DNA from 2 places in the Thermoanaerobacterium xylanolyticum LX-11 genome. Region 2 is predicted to be linked to the other one. Evidence: riboswitches for the same ligand, from Rfam matches in the RefSeq annotation. Region 2 holds a riboswitch; the other holds the start of a gene.
The links. Region 2 has a riboswitch for FMN ahead of ribD (bifunctional diaminohydroxyphosphoribosylaminopyrimidine deaminase/5-amino-6-(5-phosphoribosylamino)uracil reductase RibD). Riboswitches for the same ligand answer to the same signal wherever they lie in the genome.
Positions count from the first base shown of each region.

Region 1: it holds a riboswitch for FMN, as region 2 does, so the genes downstream of both, THEXY_RS03465 (ECF transporter S component) here and ribD (bifunctional diaminohydroxyphosphoribosylaminopyrimidine deaminase/5-amino-6-(5-phosphoribosylamino)uracil reductase RibD) in region 2, are expected to answer to the same signal.

Region 1 covers NC_015555.1:710,549-716,540, forward strand. Annotated here, with positions in the region: gene THEXY_RS03450 (amidohydrolase) at 1-294, shown strand, start outside; gene argF (ornithine carbamoyltransferase) at 322-1,263, shown strand; gene arcC (carbamate kinase) at 1,366-2,310, shown strand; FMN riboswitch at 2,375-2,501, shown strand; gene THEXY_RS03465 (ECF transporter S component) at 2,562-3,146, shown strand; gene tsaE (tRNA (adenosine(37)-N6)-threonylcarbamoyltransferase complex ATPase subunit type 1 TsaE) at 3,271-3,729, shown strand; gene tsaB (tRNA (adenosine(37)-N6)-threonylcarbamoyltransferase complex dimerization subunit type 1 TsaB) at 3,729-4,409, shown strand; gene rimI (ribosomal protein S18-alanine N-acetyltransferase) at 4,426-4,872, shown strand; gene tsaD (tRNA (adenosine(37)-N6)-threonylcarbamoyltransferase complex transferase subunit TsaD) at 4,884-5,897, shown strand.
Region 2 covers NC_015555.1:13,332-26,191, forward strand. Annotated here, with positions in the region: gene ilvC (ketol-acid reductoisomerase) at 1-765, shown strand, start outside; gene THEXY_RS00075 (2-isopropylmalate synthase) at 781-1,974, shown strand; gene leuC (3-isopropylmalate dehydratase large subunit) at 1,965-3,221, shown strand; gene leuD (3-isopropylmalate dehydratase small subunit) at 3,222-3,707, shown strand; gene leuB (3-isopropylmalate dehydrogenase) at 3,708-4,775, shown strand; gene ilvD (dihydroxy-acid dehydratase) at 4,780-6,444, shown strand; gene ilvB (biosynthetic-type acetolactate synthase large subunit) at 6,479-8,134, shown strand; FMN riboswitch at 8,179-8,292, shown strand; gene ribD (bifunctional diaminohydroxyphosphoribosylaminopyrimidine deaminase/5-amino-6-(5-phosphoribosylamino)uracil reductase RibD) at 8,356-9,438, shown strand; gene THEXY_RS00110 (riboflavin synthase) at 9,447-10,067, shown strand; gene THEXY_RS00115 (bifunctional 3,4-dihydroxy-2-butanone-4-phosphate synthase/GTP cyclohydrolase II) at 10,082-11,272, shown strand; gene ribH (6,7-dimethyl-8-ribityllumazine synthase) at 11,296-11,766, shown strand; gene ytvI (sporulation integral membrane protein YtvI) at 11,810-12,860, opposite strand, start outside.

The DNA.
Region 1 (5,992 bases), 690 kb from region 2:
GGGATTTTATCAAAAGCAGGGTTGGATGTAGCCATCATGACAGACCATCCCGTCATTCCGCTTAATTACCTTCCGATTTGTGCAGGGCTTGCAGTAAGAGAAGGTATGGATGAGATGGAGGCATTAAAAGCTATTACTATAAATCCAGCTAAGATTGTCGGCATAGATGACAGGGTTGGCAGCATTGAAAAAGGGAAAGATGCAGATATAGCTGTATTTGATGGAAGTCCAATTGAGATAAAGACCAAAACAAAATATGTGTTCGTAAACGGACAATTGGTATTTCAATCATAAATACAATTTGTGATAGGAGGAAAGTAAATGGGATTTAATTTAAAAGGCAGGAGTTTATTATCTTTAAAAGATTATACACCACAGGAGATAAGGTATCTTCTAGACATTTCAAAGCAGGTTAAAGCAGAAAGAAAGGCAGGAATAGTCTATCAAAGGTTTTTGGGAAAGACAATTGCACTGATATTTGAAAAGCGCTCAACAAGGACGAGATGTGCATTTGAGACAGCATTTGGCGAAGAAGGAGGACACCCTGTCTTCTTGTCGACAGATGATATTCAGCTTGGGGCGAAAGAATCTATAGAAGACACTGCAAGGGTTCTCGGCAGGATGTTTGATGCCATTGAATTTAGAGGATACAGCCAAAGCACTGTGGAAGCACTTGTAAAGTATTCTGGCGTCCCTGTATACAATGGACTTACAGACGAATACCATCCTACACAGGTTTTAGCTGATTTAATGACGATAGAAGAGGAGTTTGGACACTTAAAAGGCACAAAATTGGTGTTTGTCGGCGATGGAAGGAACAACATGGCAAACACGTTGGCTATTGGCTGTGCCAAAATGGGTATGGACTATGTGATTAATTCACCAAAAGAGCTTTGGCCTCAAGAGGACTACATAAATGAGATTAGAGAAATGGCTGCTGAAAATGGAGGGACATTTACTCTGACGGATGTGCCTGGTGAAGGCTTAGAAGGTGCACATGCAATTTACACAGATGTATGGGCATCTATGGGAGAAGAATCAAAACAAAAAGAGAGAGAAATGCTTTTAAGGCCATTCCAAGTGAACGATGAGCTTATGAAAAAGACAAAGAGGTCTGACACGATATTTTTGCACTGTTTGCCTGCTGTAAAAGGTCAGGAAGTTACATACGAAGTAATTGAAGGAAAGCAGTCGAGGGTGTGGGACGAGGCCGAAAACAGAAAGCATACAATTAAGGCTGTCATGATAGCGACGATTCTTTAAAAAAGTCAAGGCAAATTGCCTTGGCTTTTTCACATACTATTCAAATCGCTAATAAAATGATATAATGTAGAATGTCATTATTTGCGTAAGTAGGAGGATACGATGAAAGGGAAAGTAGTAATTGCGCTTGGGGGAAATGCACTGCAAGACAAGGACATGGTGCCAACAGCCGAATCACAATTGAATACAGTTAGAAAGACGGCGTCGTATATTGCAGACATCATAAAAGAAGGCTATTCTGTCATTGTGACACATGGAAATGGGCCACAAGTAGGAAACATCGTAATACAGAATGAGACAGCGTCTAACATAATACCAGCCATGCCTTTTGATGTGTGCGGCGCGGAAAGTCAGGGAATGATAGGCTATATGATTCAGCAATGTTTAGGTGAGGTTTTCAAAGAGAAAAACATACAAAAGGATGTTGCAACAATCGTTACACAGGTTGTTGTAGATAAAGATGATGCTGCATTTTCACATCCTACAAAGCCAATAGGGCCGTTTTACTCTAAGGAAGATGCGGAGCTATTGGAAAAGGAAAAAGGGTATCAGATGGTAGAGGACAGCGGAAGAGGATATAGGAGAGTCGTAGCATCACCAGAGCCTAAAGAGATAGTTGAATTAAACACAATAAAGCTTTTGGAGAGAAACGGTGTCGTTGTAATAACGGCAGGTGGTGGAGGAATACCTGTAGTAAGGGAAAATGGCAGCTTAAAAGGTGTGGCGGCAGTGATAGATAAAGATTTGGCATCTGAAAAATTGGCAGAAGATTTAGATGCAGATATTTTATTGATTTTGACCGCTGTAGAAAAAGCGTACATCAACTACAAAAAGCCTGATGAAAAGCCTCTCGATGTAATTTCAAGCTATGATATAGAGAAATATTTAAACGAAGGTCATTTTGCAGAAGGTTCAATGATGCCGAAAGTCAAGGCTGCAATAAGGTTTGCCAGGTCAAGAAAGGGAAGGCGAGCCATAATTACGTCTTTAGAAAAAGCACATGATGCTTTATCAGGGAATACAGGCACTGTTGTGGTTGACGATTAAAAAATACTTGACAAATTGATATATTTGTGACACTATAGTATTTAGAATTGAATAAACCAGTGGAGAATATCTTCAGGGCAGGGTGAAATTCCCGACCGGCGGTAAGCGTAAGCGAGCCCGCGACCCGCAGATGCGGTGGACTTGGTGAGATTCCAAGGCCGACAGTACAGTCTGGATGGAAGAAGATTTATTTTTGTTGCTTTTATCCTGAAGATGTTTCTTCGGGATTTTTAAATTTGGAGGTGTCATTTATGGAACACAGCAAGACAAAAGTGATTGTGACTGTAGGGTTGCTTTCCGCAATAGCATTTGTACTGATGTACTTAGAATTTCAATTGCCACTATTTCCAGGCTTTTTAAAATTTGATTTTAGCGATATACCACCTCTTTTAGCAGCATTTGCGTTAGGGCCTGTATACGGCATATTTGTGGAGATAGTAAAGAATGTGATACATCTTCCAGTTAGTCAATCTGCAGGTATAGGAGAAGTGGCAAATTTCGTTGTAGGCTCTATTTACGTATTTACGGTTGGTATAATCTATATGAGAAACAAATCTAAAAAGTCGGCATTATTTGCCATGATTTTAGGAACTATTGTCATGGCTGTTGCGGGATCAGTATTAAACTACTATGTATTTTTGCCACTATACCAAAAGATAATGGGTTGGCCATTAAGTGCCATTGTTGGAATGGGAAAGGCGGTAAATAGCCATATAGTTGATTTGAAGACATTGATAGCGTACGGTATTTTCCCATTCAACATCTTGAAAGGCTTTGTAATATCACTAATTACATTCCTCATTTACAAGAAATTATCTCCAATGTTGAAGATGTAGTTATTTAAAATAACGGACAGTGTTCCGTTATTTTTTTGTGTGCTTTTTTATTCAGCCATTAAGCGTTTGTTTTATGGTATACTTGGTATATAATATTTGTATAAATTTCACGGTGGTGTTGCGTATGAAAGTATCTTTTAGGACAAAAAGCTCTGATGAAACAGAAAAGATAGGGTTTAAGTTAGGTGGTTTACTAACAAGAGGAAGTATCGTACTTATATCTGGAGATTTAGGTGTAGGCAAGACAGTTTTGACAAAAGGCATTGCTAAAGGTATGGGTATATACGACTATGTCACAAGCCCTACATTTATGATTGTAAATGAGCATATGGGTGAAATTCCCCTTTACCATTTTGACGTGTACAGGATTGACGACTACATGGAATTGTACGATATAGGATATGAGGAGTATTTTTACAGCGACGGTGTTTGTGTCATCGAGTGGCCTGAAAAGATAATGCCTCTTATCCCGGAGGAAAATATATTTATACATATTTCCATGGGTGATTCTTTTGATGAGAGGATAATAGAGATAGAATCACATGGTGCAAAATACGATGAAGTGATTAAGGAGATGAAGTGATGAAAGTACTTGCAATAGATTCATCGTCAAAGACAGCTACTGTTGCTTTAGTTGATGAAAGTGGCTTAATAGGTGAATTTTCCATAAATCATTTGAGACATTCTGTCATATTGATGCCGATGATTGATGAACTTTTAAAAATGGCAGAGACAAAAAAAGAGGAGATAACTCATATAGCTGTATGTGAAGGACCGGGATCTTTTACAGGATTAAGGATAGGTGCTGCTACTGCTAAGGGGTTGGCTCAATCTCTTGATGTGCCAATTGTTGGTGTATCATCCTTAGATGCCCTTGCCTATAACATAGGAGAATTTAAAGGAATTATCTGCCCTATAATTGACGCGTTAAGAGGAAACGTCTATACAGCTTTTTATAAAGGTGGTAGTGAGATAAGTAGGCTAAAAGATGTGTCGCTGGAAGAATTAGGTGTAGTTATAGACATAGTAAAGGGATACAGTGAGGAAGTTTTATTCGTCGGAGATGGTATTTTGCCATATAAAGACACATTAAAGAGTGCATTGCCTGATGCTATATTTGCATCACCGATTAACAACATATCAAGGGCGTCATCGGTTGGTATGATGGCACTTAAAAAAATATCAAATGGAGAGATATGCACATATCTTGATTTTAAACCGTATTATGTTAGAAAGCCTGCACCGTTGGAAAATTCTAAATGATCTTTTGGAGGGTTTTATGGATATAAAGATTCGCCCTATGGTAAAAAGCGATATAGATAAAGTCATGGAAATTGAGTATTTAAGCTTTTCTGTGCCATGGTCTTTTGAATCATTTGTGATGGAAGTTACGAAAAATAGTTGTGCACATTATATTGTTGCTGAGGTAGACGGCCAGATAGCTGGATATGGTGGTTTTTGGGTGGTTGTTGATGAAGGACACATAACCAACATTGCAGTTCATCCGGACTTTCGAGGGCAAGGTGTAGGTTCTGCCATCGTTGAAGGTTTGATTGAACTTGCTAAAAATAAAGGCATAACGTCTATGACGCTGGAAGTGAGAGAATCTAACCTTGTAGCACAATCGCTTTATAAAAAATACGGGTTTAAACCTGTTGGCAAAAGAAGAGGGTACTATCAGGACAACAATGAAGATGCAGTGATAATGTGGAAATACGATATGTAAGGAGAGATTGTATGAGGGAAAACACGATTGTATTAGGAATTGAAACATCCTGCGACGAGACATCGGCAAGTGTTGTAAAAGACGGTAAAATTGTGATGTCTAATGTCATATATTCGCAGATAAATATACATAAGGAATTTGGTGGTGTTGTCCCTGAGATAGCATCCAGAAACCACATTGAAGCTATAGGAAATGTGGTGAAAGAGGCTCTTTTTAAAGCTGATGTGACGCTTGATGACATTGATGTTGTCGCTGCTACATACGGTCCGGGACTTGTAGGTGCGTTGCTGGTAGGACTTTCGTACGGAAAGGCGTTGGCGTACGGGAAAGCCGTACCATTTGTTGGCGTAAACCATATTGAAGGGCATATATCTGCAAATTACCTTGACAGCGATTTTGAACCGCCATTTATTTGTCTTATAGCATCAGGTGGACATAGCCACATCGTCTTTGTAAAAGACTATGGACAGTATGAGGTTCTCGGTAGAACGATGGATGATGCTGCAGGAGAAGCATTTGACAAGGTGGCAAGAGCATTAGGTCTTGGCTATCCTGGTGGTCCTAAAATAGATGAGATCTCAAAAAGCGGTGATCCATATCGGTATAACTTTCCAAAGTCTTTTATGGAAAAGGACAATTTTGATTTTAGCTTTAGCGGATTGAAGACAGCAGTCATAAATCAACTGCATAAAGAAAGGCAAAATGGCATTGAGATAAATGTGGCAGACTATGCTGCCAGCTTTCAGATGAATGTAGTCGATGTTTTGTCAACAAAGCTTATTGAGGCTGCTAAGTTTAAAAATATAAAAAAAATATCCATAGCAGGTGGTGTGGCCTCTAACAGCCTTCTTCGAGAAAGATTAAAAAAACTGGCTGATGAAGAAGGGTTTGTGATTCATTTTCCAAAACAAGTGTACTGCACAGATAATGGTGCTATGATAGCAAGTGCGGGGTATTTTGACTTTATTCGCGGAAAAGTTTCAGGATTAGACTTAAACGCTGTCCCGTACTTAAAACTTTTTTGATTGTTGGCGAAAAATCTGTGTATATTGTGGAAAATTGTCTTTAAATCTGCTTTAATGCTGTAATATGTCTGTGGATAACTTTGTGGATACTGTGA
Region 2 (12,860 bases):
ATGATTTTAATACCTGATGAAAAGCAGTCAAAAGTGTACAAAGAAAGCATAGAAAAGCACTTAAAACCTGGAAATGCTTTGGTTTTTGCTCATGGTTTCAATATACATTTCCATCAGATTGTGCCGCCAGAGTACGTGGATGTATTCATGGTAGCGCCAAAAGGGCCTGGACATTTGGTAAGAAGGGTTTTTACAGAAGGAAAAGGCGTTCCTGATTTAGTTGCGGTTCATCAAAACTACACTGGAAAGGCTTTTGAGATAGCCTTAGCTTATGCTAAAGGAATTGGAGGCACAAGAGCAGGTGTCTTAGAGACTACTTTTAAAGAGGAGACAGAGACGGATCTTTTTGGTGAACAGGCGGTTTTGTGCGGCGGTGTCACGGAGCTTATGAAAGCAGGTTTTGAAACTTTAGTAGATGCTGGTTATCAACCTGAAATAGCCTATTTTGAGTGTATACACGAGATGAAGCTTATAGTCGATTTGATCTATGAGGGCGGTTTTGCCAACATGAGGTATTCCATCTCTGATACGGCAGAGTATGGTGATTATCTGACAGGCAAAAGGATAATAACGGAAGATACGAGAAACGAAATGAAACAAGTTTTGAATGAAATTCAGACAGGGGAGTTTGCAAAGAAATGGCTTTTAGAAAATGCTGTAGGAAGACCGCAGTTTAATGCCATAAGAGAAAGAGAAGCAAATCAAAAGCTTGAGAAGGTAGGAAAAGAGCTCCGTGGAATGATGTCATGGCTTAAAAAGAAGTAAAGAGGGGGCTTGTTTATGGGGGATAGAAAAGTCATTGTTTTTGATACGACGTTGAGAGATGGTGAGCAGACGCCAGGCGTCAATTTCGACAAGGAAACTAAATATAAGATAGCAAATAAGCTTGTTTCACTTGGAGTTGACGTAATAGAAGCCGGCTTTCCTGCTGCATCAAACGGTGATTTTGAAGCTGTGAAATATGTAGCGGAAAATTTAGATGGTGTCACTGTTGCAGGATTGTCGAGATGTGTGAAAAGCGATATAGATAGAACTTATGAAGCATTAAAAAATGCAAAAAAATCCAGGATACATCTTTTTATTGCTACATCTGATATTCATTTAAAATACAAGTTAAAAATATCCAGAGATGAAGCCTTAAAAATGGCAGTTGACAGTGTGAAATATGCTTTAGGTAAGTTTGATGAAATTCAATTTTCTGCCGAAGATGCATCCAGGACTGATTGGGATTTTTTAGTAAAAGTATTTAACGAAGTCATTGATGCTGGAGCTAAGATAATAAATATACCTGATACGGTAGGATATGCTGTTCCAAAAGAATTTGGCAGATTAGTAGAGTACGTAAAAGATAATATTCACGACAGAGAAAATGTGACGATAAGCGTTCACTGTCACAACGATCTTGGTATGGCTGTGGTAAACTCACTTTCAGCAGTGGAAAGCGGTGCAGATCAAGTGGAAGTTACTGTATGTGGGATAGGTGAAAGAGCTGGAAATGCTGCTTTAGAAGAAGTCATCATGGCCATAAATACAAGAAAGGATTATTTTAATGTAATCCACGGCATAAACACAAAGGAAATTTACAGCACATGTAAGCTGGTAAGTGAGATGGCAGGGATAGAACTTCAGCCAAACAAAGCCATTGTCGGATTTAACGCCTTTAGGCACACTGCTGGAATCCACCAGCACGGTGTTATAAACAATAAAGCCACCTATGAAATAATGAAACCAGAAGACATAGGTATAACAACTGATCATATATCTATGGGCAAATTATCCGGAAGAAATGCCTTTGAATTGAAGTTAAAAAACATGGGGTTCAATCTTTCGCGAGATGAGGTAAATATTGCTTTTAAGAGATTTAAGGATGTAGCTGATAACAAAAAGGTTGTAGATGATGAAGATATAAGAGAAATCGTAGAAGATGTAATTTTAAACAGTAAGAGTTTTAAGGAGGGAGAGCTTTGGGGTTAACACTTACGCAGAAAATTTTAGCTAATAAAGCTGGATATGAAGTTAAACCTGGAGATCTTATAGAGATAGACGTTGACATGGTGTTAGGCAATGATGTCACATCGCCTGTTGCCATAAAAGAGTTTTTAAAGATAGGTGTAAAAGAAGTATTCAATAAAGAGAGAATTGCATTAGTGCCTGACCATTTTGTTCCAAACAAAGACATAAAGTCTGCAGAGCAAGTAAATATTGTAAGGAAATTTGCCAGAGAGTATGGCATAGTAAACTTCTTTGAAGTAGGGCAAATGGGGATAGAACATGCGCTTTTACCGGAAAAAGGCTTAGTCTTGCCGGGAGATGTGGTAATAGGTGCAGATTCCCATACATGCACGTACGGTGCAATAACGTGTTTCTCTACAGGCATAGGAAGCACTGATATGGCCTGTGCCATGGCTACAGGCAAGGCTTGGTTTAAAGTTCCCGAAGCCATAAAGTTTAATCTTAAAGGAAAGCTTAATAAATGGGTAAGCGGAAAAGACGTCATACTGTACATCATCGGCATGATAGGTGTAGATGGCGCACTTTATAAGTCGATGGAATTCACTGGCGACATCTCGTCTTTGTCGATTGATGACAGGTTTACAATTGCAAATATGGCTATAGAAGCAGGGGCTAAAAATGGTATTTTCGATTACGACGAAATTACCGAAGCATATGTTTTGGGGAGAGCAAAGAGAAATTACAAAGTGTTTAAAGCTGATGATGATGCAGAATACGTAAAGACATACGATATAGACTTATCAACGATAAAGCCGCAAGTGGCATTTCCTCACTTGCCTGAAAACACAAAGTCCATAGATGATGTTGGAAATGTAAAGATAGATCAAGTTGTAATAGGTTCTTGTACAAATGGCCGTCTACAAGATATGGAAGTGACGTATGAAATTTTAAAAGGCAAGAAGGTTCATCCAGATGTAAGGTTGATAATATTCCCAGCTACGCAAGACATTTACTTGGAATGTGTAAAAAGAGGCTATATAGAAGAGTTCATAAAGGCAGGTGCTGCTGTATCTACGCCAACATGCGGTCCTTGTTTAGGCGGTCACATGGGGATACTTGCAAAAGGTGAAAGGGCAATATCTACTACAAACAGAAACTTTGTTGGCAGGATGGGTCACATAGAAAGCGAAGTGTACTTGGCAAGTCCTGCTGTAGCAGCGGCATCAGCCATAAAAGGCTATATAGCAAGTCCTGAGGAGGTGGCTTAATTGGAAGGAAAGGCAATAAAGTACGGTGATAATGTGGATACGGATGTAATAATACCTGCAAGGTTTTTAAATACATCTGATCCAAAAGAACTTGCTGCCCATTGCATGGAAGATTTAGATAAAAGCTTTAAAGATAGAGTCAAACCTGGAGATATAATGGTTGCGGGGGACAATTTTGGTTGCGGTTCGTCAAGAGAACATGCACCTATAGCCATAAAGGAGTCTGGTATATCTTGTGTCATCGCAAAGTCGTTTGCCAGAATATTTTACAGAAATGCCATAAATATAGGATTGCCTATATTAGAATGTCCTGAAGCGGCGTCTTCAATAGAAGACGGTGATATTGTTTCAGTTGATTTTGAGACGGGTGTCATAAAAGACATAACTAAAGGTATCGAGTTTAAATCGCAGCCATTTCCTGAGTTTATAAAGAGGATAATCGAATGTGGCGGCCTTGTAAACTACGTAAAGGAAAAGGTGGTATAGATGTACAAGATAACTGTATTACCAGGAGATGGAATAGGGAAAGAAGTAATGGAGGAAGCCCTTAAAGTATTAAATGCTGTTTCAGAAAAATACAGCATTGAATTTGAAGTAGAGAAGTACCTGTTTGGCGGCTGTGCCATAGATGAGTTTGGAACGCCGTATCCTAAGGAAACAGAAGAAGCATGTCTTAAAAGCGATGCAGTCTTATTAGGGGCTGTAGGTGGTCCTAAGTGGGACGATTTAGATGGCGATAAAAGGCCTGAGGCAGGTCTTTTGGCTCTGAGAAAAAGCCTTGATGTATATGCAAATTTAAGGCCTGCCATTCTATTTAATTCTTTAAAAAGTGCATCACCTTTGAAGGATGAGATTTTAAAGGACGGATTAGATGTACTTGTTGTAAGGGAATTGACAGGTGGCATATATTTCGGCGATAGAGGAACTGAAAAGATTGATTATGGGTATAAAGCATATGATACAGAATCATATACCACGATGGAAATAGAGAGGATTGCCCATATAGCGTTTAAAGCGGCGAGAAACAGGAAGAAAAAAGTCACATCGGTTGATAAGGCCAATATTTTGGATTCATCAAGATTATGGAGAAAAGTCGTCAATGAAGTAAGTAAGGAATACCCAGATGTAGAATTAAACCATCAGTATGTTGACAATTGCTCTATGCAGCTTATAAAAGATCCATCACAGTTTGACGTGATACTTACATCAAATATGTTTGGAGACATATTGTCTGATGAAGCATCACAGCTTACCGGATCAATAGGAATGTTGCCATCAGCCAGCTTGAGAGGTGACAAAGTTGGGCTTTACGAACCTGTACATGGTTCGGCTCCTGATATTGCTGGCACGAAGAAAGCTAATCCTTTGGCTACAATACTATCTGTCGCAATGATGCTGGAGTATTCCTTTGATATGATTGATGCCGCAAATGACATAAGAAAGGCGGTAAACGACCTATTGGAGGATGGCTACAGAACTCCTGATTTAGGAAAAGGTATTATTTTAAACACCGAAGAGATGGGTGATATGGTTGTAAAATATTTAAAGAGGTGATTTTATGATAAGCGATAGCGTGAAAAAAGGAGTTGAAAAAGCGCCCCACAGATCACTTTTGTATGCTTTAGGGCTTACCGATGAAGAGATAAATAAGCCTTTAATAGGCATTGCTAATTCAAAAAACGACATAATTCCTGGACACATAAATCTTGACAAGATTGCAGAGGCAGTAAAAGCTGGTGTAAGGCTTGCAGGTGGCACTCCTTTAGAATTTTCCACAATAGGTGTCTGTGATGGAATAGCCATGAATCACAAAGGTATGAAGTATTCCCTTGCTTCAAGGGAATTGATAGCCGACAGCGTTGAGACGATGGCTATGGCCCATGGCCTTGACGGACTTGTGCTTATACCAAACTGCGACAAGATAGTTCCAGGTATGCTTATGGCAGCCGCAAGGCTAAACATACCAGCTATCGTAATAAGCGGAGGTCCGATGTTGGCTGGAAGTTACGAAGGAGAAACATGTGATTTAAGCTCCATGTTTGAGGCAGTAGGCGCATTGAAGGCAGGTAAGATAAGTGAAGATGAGTTAAAGACGATGGAGATGTCAGCTTGTCCTACGTGCGGGTCATGCTCAGGTATGTTTACAGCAAATACGATGAATTGCCTTACAGAAGGGCTTGGTATGGGACTTCCTGGTAATGGCACGATACCTGCTGTTTACTCAGAGAGGATAAGACTTGCAAAAAAAGCAGGAATGAAGATAGTAGAGCTTGTAGAAAAGGACATTAAGGCAAGGGATATTTTGACAGAAGATGCCTTTATAAATGCTTTTTGCTTAGATATGGCTTTAGGAGGCTCTACAAATACAGTTCTCCACTTAAAGGCTATTGCACATGAGGCAGGAGTCGATATACCTCTTGAAAAGATAAATGAAATAAATGAGAAGGTTCCAAATCTGTGCAAATTAAGTCCTGCAGGAAAATATCATATAGAAGATCTCTACCACGCAGGCGGTATACAGGCAGTATTGAAAGAACTGTCAAAATTAGGAGTCTTAAATACAGATTGCATTACAGTCACATGTGATACAATCGGTGAGAATTTCAAAGATGCACGGATAAAAAATCATGATGTAATACACTCAGTAGAAGATCCCTACAGCAATACAGGTGGTTTGGCGATTTTGTATGGAAATATAGCGAAGAATGGTTCTGTAGTAAAGGCGTCTGCAGTGTCTAAAGAGATGCTTCACCATTCTGGCCCTGCGAGAGTTTTTGATTCAGAAGATGAGGCCATAAAAGCGATTTACGATGGCAAGATACAAAAAGGCGATGTTGTTGTAATAAGGTATGAAGGTCCAAAAGGTGGGCCTGGCATGAGGGAGATGTTAAGTCCTACATCAGCACTTGCCGGTATGGGACTTGACAAGGATGTAGCTCTTATTACAGATGGAAGATTTTCTGGTGCTACAAGAGGAGCTTGCATAGGTCATGTGTCGCCTGAAGCCATGGAAGGCGGCGAAATCGCTTTGATAAAAGATGGGGACATTATTGAAATAGATATACCGGGAAGAAAGCTTAATTTAAAGATAAGCGTTGAAGAAATGGAAGAAAGAAGGAAAAACTTTAGAAGGCCTGAGCCTCACATTAAGACAGGTTACATGGCAAGATACGCCAGATTAGTCACATCTGCAAATACTGGTGCGGTTTTAAAGGACGATTGACAAAGCTTAAATTCCATGAAAGGAGGCGCATATCGTGATCATAAAAGGTTCGCAGGTTGTCATAGAGGTATTAAAAGAGCAAGGAGTAGAAGTTGTTTTTGGCATTCCAGGCGGTTCTGTCATACCTCTTTATGATGCTTTGTACAATTCTGACTTGCGGCATATTCTTGCAACACATGAACAGATGGCTGCTCACATGGCAGATGGATACGCGAGAGTGACCGGAAAAGTTGGCGTGTGTTTTGCTACATCAGGACCTGGTGCTACCAATTTAGTCACAGGAATAGCCAATGCCTACATGGACTCTGTGCCAATAGTCGCTATAACAGGGCAAGTTGCTACGAGCCTCATAGGAAAGGACTCTTTTCAAGAAGTGGATATTGCAGGAATTACGATGCCTGTGACAAAGCACAATTTTATTGTGAAATCACCTGATAAATTAGCGGACACTTTGAGAGAAGCCTTTTTTATAGCGAAAGATGGAAGACCAGGTCCTGTTCTCGTAGACATACCGAAGGACATTCAGACTGCAGATATAAACTTTGTTAAGCGAAAAGATTTTTACGTTGAAACAAAGAAACATCAAGTATTAGAATCAGATTTAGTAAAGGCAGCAGAGTTAATCTCATCAAGCAAAAGGCCAGTTATTTTTGCTGGTGGTGGAGTTATATGGAGTGAGGCATCAAAGAATTTGTACGATTTTGCTAAAAAGCACATGATACCTGTAGCTACTTCGCTTATGGGACTTGGATGCTTTCCAGAAGATGATGAATTGTCATTAGGGCTTATTGGAATGCATGGAAGCAGATATGCCAATACGGCTGTTTATAAATCAGACTTGGTTATTGCAGTAGGGTCAAGGTTTAGCGACAGAGTTGCAGGTAAAGCAGGGGGTCTGGCGCCAAATGCAAAAGTCATTCACATCGATATCGATCCTGCAGAAATCGGCAAAAATATCGATGTCGATGTGCCATTAGTAGGAGATATCAAAGAAGTCTTGTCTCTTTTAAATGCAATGATAAAAGAAAAAGACAATAGGGAATGGATTAATGAGCTTATATCGATAAAAGACAAAACGTCCTTTAAATATAAAGATGATGGAAAATTGAAGCCACAGTGGATAGTAGAAAGGGTTCAAGAGCTTGGAGGAGACAATCTTGTAGTAGCGACAGAAGTAGGGCAAAACCAGATGTGGACGGCTCAATATTATAAATTCAAAGAGCCAAGGACATTTGTCACATCTGGTGGACTTGGAACTATGGGTTTTGGACTTCCTGCATCAATAGGTGCACAAGTAGGGCGAGATGACAAAAGAGTGGTAAATATTGCAGGTGACGGCAGCATAAGGATGAATATTCATGCACTTGAAACGATGTCGGTGTACAACATACCTGTTATAACGATAATCCTCAACAATCAAACACTTGGCATGGTTAGACAATGGCAAAATCTCCTTTACGATAAAAGATTTTCTCAGACGGATTTAAATCCGAATCTCAACTTTTCAAAAGTCGCCGAAGCTTTTGGGGTAACTGGAAGAAGGATCTACACAAAAGAAGAATTTACAGATGCTTTTAGTGAAGCATTGTCAAACAACAATCCTTATGTTTTAGAGTGTATCATAGACAAAGACGAAATGGTTCTGCCATTTATTCCTGCTGGAGGAACCATTGAAGAGATGATAGACTAGCATTTTTATAAAATCAATGTTATAATTATAGAAACTAAATAAGATTAAACCTTCAGGGATTGGTGAAATTCCATACCGGCGGTAAAGCCCGCGAGCCTTATGGCAGATCTGGTTAGATTCCAGAGCCGACAGTATAGTCTGGATGAAAGAAGGTGAAATGGCAATTGTCATTATGCCCTGAAGTATTACATGCTTCAGGGCTAATTTTTTGAGGTGATTTTATGGAGAAATACATGAAAAGGGCATTGCAGCTTGCTAAACTTGGTGTAGGACACACAAACCCAAATCCTTTAGTAGGAGCTGTAATTATTAAAGATGGCAGGATAATAGGTGAAGGCTATCATGAATACTATGGAGGACCACATGCAGAAATAAATGCATTAAAAAACGCTAAAGAAGATGTAAATGGAGCCACGCTTTATGTGACATTGGAACCATGTTGCCATCATGGAAAAACACCACCTTGCGTCGATGCTGTCATAAAATCAGGCATAAAAAATGTTTTTATCGCTATGGAGGATCCAAATGAACTTGTAGCAGGAAGGGGAATTAAAAAGCTTGAAGAAGCTGGTTTAAATGTTTATACTGGATTGTTAAAAGATGAAGCAGAGAAATTGAATGAAGTATTTATAAAGTACATTACAAGTAGAGAACCTTATGTAATATTAAAATCCGCTATGACAATTGATGGAAAGATATCAACTTTTACAGGCGATTCTAAGTGGATAACAAATGAAAAATCAAGGGAGTATGTCCATAAAGTTAGAGGTAGCGTTATGGCAATAATGGTAGGTATTAATACAGTTATAAAAGATAATCCACATCTTACCGTTAGATTGCAAGGATATAAAAACCCTTTAAGAGTTATTGTGGATAGTCACGGCAGGATTCCATTAGATGCAAATGTCATCATTGATAAATCTGCTAAGACATTAATAGCTACAACAGATATGATGCCACATGATAAGGTGAAAGCTTTGAAGGATTTGGGTGTTGATGTGGTTACAATCGAAAAAAAAGATAATAAAGTCCATCTGAATAAATTGATCTATACGTTAGGGGAAAGAGGGATAGATAGTATTCTCATAGAAGGTGGAGGAACTCTCAACTATTCTGCTTTAAAAGAAGGAATAGTAGACAAAGTTATGTTTTATATTGCTCCCAAAATAATAGGTGGAAGCAATTCATTGACGCCTGTGGAAGGTGATGGCATTGCTTTGATTAAAGACGCAATAATGATTGAAAAGATAGATATAAAAAAATTTGACGATGACATACTTATAGAAGGTTATATAAAAAAGTAGGTGTTAAGATGTTTACAGGAATTATAGAAGAAGTTGGAAAGGTCAAGATGATTCAAAGAGGAAATATTACCAAAATAGCGGTAGAGTGCAAAAAAGTCTTAGATGGTGTAAGAATTGGAGATAGCGTAGCTGTAAATGGAGTATGCTTAACGGTTACAAATATAGGTAAAGATTTATTTACATCAGATATAATGTATGAAACACTTAAAACAAGCAATTTAGGAAGTTTAAAGATAGGAAGCATTGTCAATTTAGAAAGGGCATTAAGCATATTAGGTAGGCTAAATGGACACATTGTGACGGGTCATGTGGATACCGTTGGTACAATAATTGATAAAAACAAAATAAACGACACGACGACATTTAAAATTAAAATTGGTGAAAGATATTCAAAATATGTGGCTGATAAAGGAAGTATTGCTGTGGATGGAATAAGTTTGACAGTGGTAGAATCATCAGCTTCATACTTTACAGTGTCAATTATACCCCATACAGATAACAATACAACTTTAAATATAAAAAGAATCGGAGATACCGTAAATATTGAAGTTGACATACTTTCAAAGTATGCAGAAAGGCTTTTGGCGAAGAAAAACGTTGATGAATTTTTAATAGAAAATTATTTATAAGGAGATGTTCATAGATGTTTGATACTATTGAAAGCGCAATAGAAGATATAAAAAATGGAAAAATGGTCATTGTAGTCGATGATGAAGATAGAGAGAATGAAGGGGATTTAGTTATGGCTGCGGAAAAAGTGACAAGTGACCATGTGAACTTTATGATAAAGTACGGCCGTGGATTGGTATGTGTTCCTATGATGGAGGAGAGGCTTAAAAAATTAAACATTGGCAAGATGGTTTTTGATAATACCGATAAAAAAGAAACTGCTTTTACAGTATCTGTAGATCATAAAAACTGTAAAACTGGAATTTCTGCTTATGAAAGAGCACTTACTATAAAAATGCTTATAGATGATGAATCGATGCCGGATGATTTTACAAAGCCTGGACATGTATTTCCATTGGAAGCGAAAGAAGGAGGAGTTTTAGTAAGAGCGGGCCATACGGAAGCAGCGTGTGATTTAGCAAGGCTTGCAGGTCTTAAAAGTGCTGGTGTAATTTGCGAAATAATAAAAGATGATGGGAAAATGGCCAGACTCCCAGAGTTAATTGAATTTTCGAAAAAATTCAATTTAAAAATAATATCTATCGCTGATCTTATAGAATATAGAAGAAAAAATGAAAAACTGATAAAAAGAGTGGCAGAAGCATATTTGCCAACAAAGTATGGAGATTTCACGATAATAGGTTATGAAGAAATCCTAACAGGTAAAGAACATGTTGCGTTGGTGAAAGGTGGTTTGTCTCATAACCCTACATTGGTTAGGGTTCATTCAGAATGTTTGACAGGTGACATTATGGGTTCATTAAGGTGTGATTGTGGCGATCAGCTTCATGCAGCAATGGAGAAGATTGGCAAAGAAGGAGGTGTGCTGTTGTATTTAAGGCAGGAAGGCAGAGGAATAGGACTTTTAAACAAGATTAAAGCATACCATTTACAGGATGAGGGACTTGACACGGTAGATGCCAACATCAGATTAGGTTTTCCGGCTGATATGAGAGAGTATGGAATTGGAGCTCAGATTTTGAAGGATCTTGGGCTTAAAAAACTTAGGATAATGACAAATAATCCCAAAAAACTGGTTGGTATTTCAGGTTATGGCCTTGAAATTGTAGAAAGAGTTCCTATAGAGGTTTCAATCAATAGACACAATGAAAGATATCTTAAAACAAAGAAAGAAAAATTTGACCACATATTTACTTCATTTTAAAAATAAGCAAAGGAGAGATTGTATTGAAAAAGTATGAAGGAAAACTCATTGGAGATGGCTTAAAAGTAGGCATTGTTGTAAGCAGATTTAATGAATTTATAACAAATAAACTTTTGGATGGTGCTTTGGATGCTTTAAGAAGACATGGTGTTGATGATGAAAGCATTGACATTGCTTGGACTCCAGGCGCATTTGAAATACCCCTTGTATCAAAGAAGATGGCCACATCAAAAAAATACGATGCGATTATCGCACTGGGTGCTGTAATAAGAGGTGATACACCGCATTTTGATTATGTTGCAAATGAAGTATCAAAAGGAATAGCAAAAATATCGGTAGATTACGATGTGCCTGTAATATTTGGAGTCCTTACGACGGATACAGTTGAACAGGCAATCATGAGGGCTGGAACAAAGTCAGGCAATAAAGGGTTTGAAGCGGCTGTTACAGCAATTGAGATGGCCAATTTGATAAAGGAAATAGAAAGCTTATGAAAAATACCCATCTTATAAGCATTACGCTTTTAAGATGGGTATTTTACTTCCATGATGGTATTATGCCGGATTTTTGAAATGTTTTAAAGACGACTACGAAAACAGGTCCCATTATAAGCCCGAGACCGCCAAAAAGCCTTGCACCGATAAACATGGATAAAAGCGTTACAAGAGGATGAAGGCCTATACTTTGGCCGACTATCTTTGGCTCTATCATCTGCCTTACGACTGTGACGATGGCATATATGATAAGCAAGTAGATTCCAATAAGGTAGTTTTTTGTGAATATATTGTACAATGCCCATGGGACTAATACAGAACCTGATCCTAAAACAGGCAGTATGTCTATAAAGCTGACTAAAAGCCCTAGCAAAAATGCGTAATCAAATCCTATTATCGTAAGCCCTATGGAAACTTCTAAAAAAGTGATAAACATTATGGTTATTTCAGCCCTTATAAAGCCTATTAAAGTTTGAAAAAGATCCCCTTTTATATTTTCAGCGTGAAATGCCCAATTTGATGGAAATTGTCTTTTTATAAAGTTTAATATGAGCCATTTGTCTTTGCTTAAAAAGAACGTCGATACGATTGTTATTATTGACATAAAGAAAAAGTTAGGCAGCTTTGTTGCCAAGCCTAATATCCATCCTGCGAAGTTTTTAGCGTACACAGATATATTATTTAAAATCGATTGAAGATTGCTTTCTAAAAAAGTTGAGATGTTTGTAGGAAGCGATACATAATACCTCCTAATTCTGTCTATCAAATCAGATATTACTACATCAAAATTTTTTGTGTAACTTGGTGCGTGTTCAGCTAAGGTATTGAGTTCGAATACAAGCTGTGTGACTAAAAGGCTTATTAAAAGACCAATTATTCCAATCAATAAAAGTATAAAAAATGCAGATGACAATCCTCTTGGTATTTTCAGCTTTTTTTCTGAAAACTCTACGGCAGGATCAATTAAAATCGCCAAAAACAATGCTACTGCAAAAGGCATCAAAAATGGAATAAGCTTGAACACAAATAGATAAAAGCTTAGTACAACTGCCAATATTACGATTGAATTTCTAATGGTGCTTTGATACCGCGAG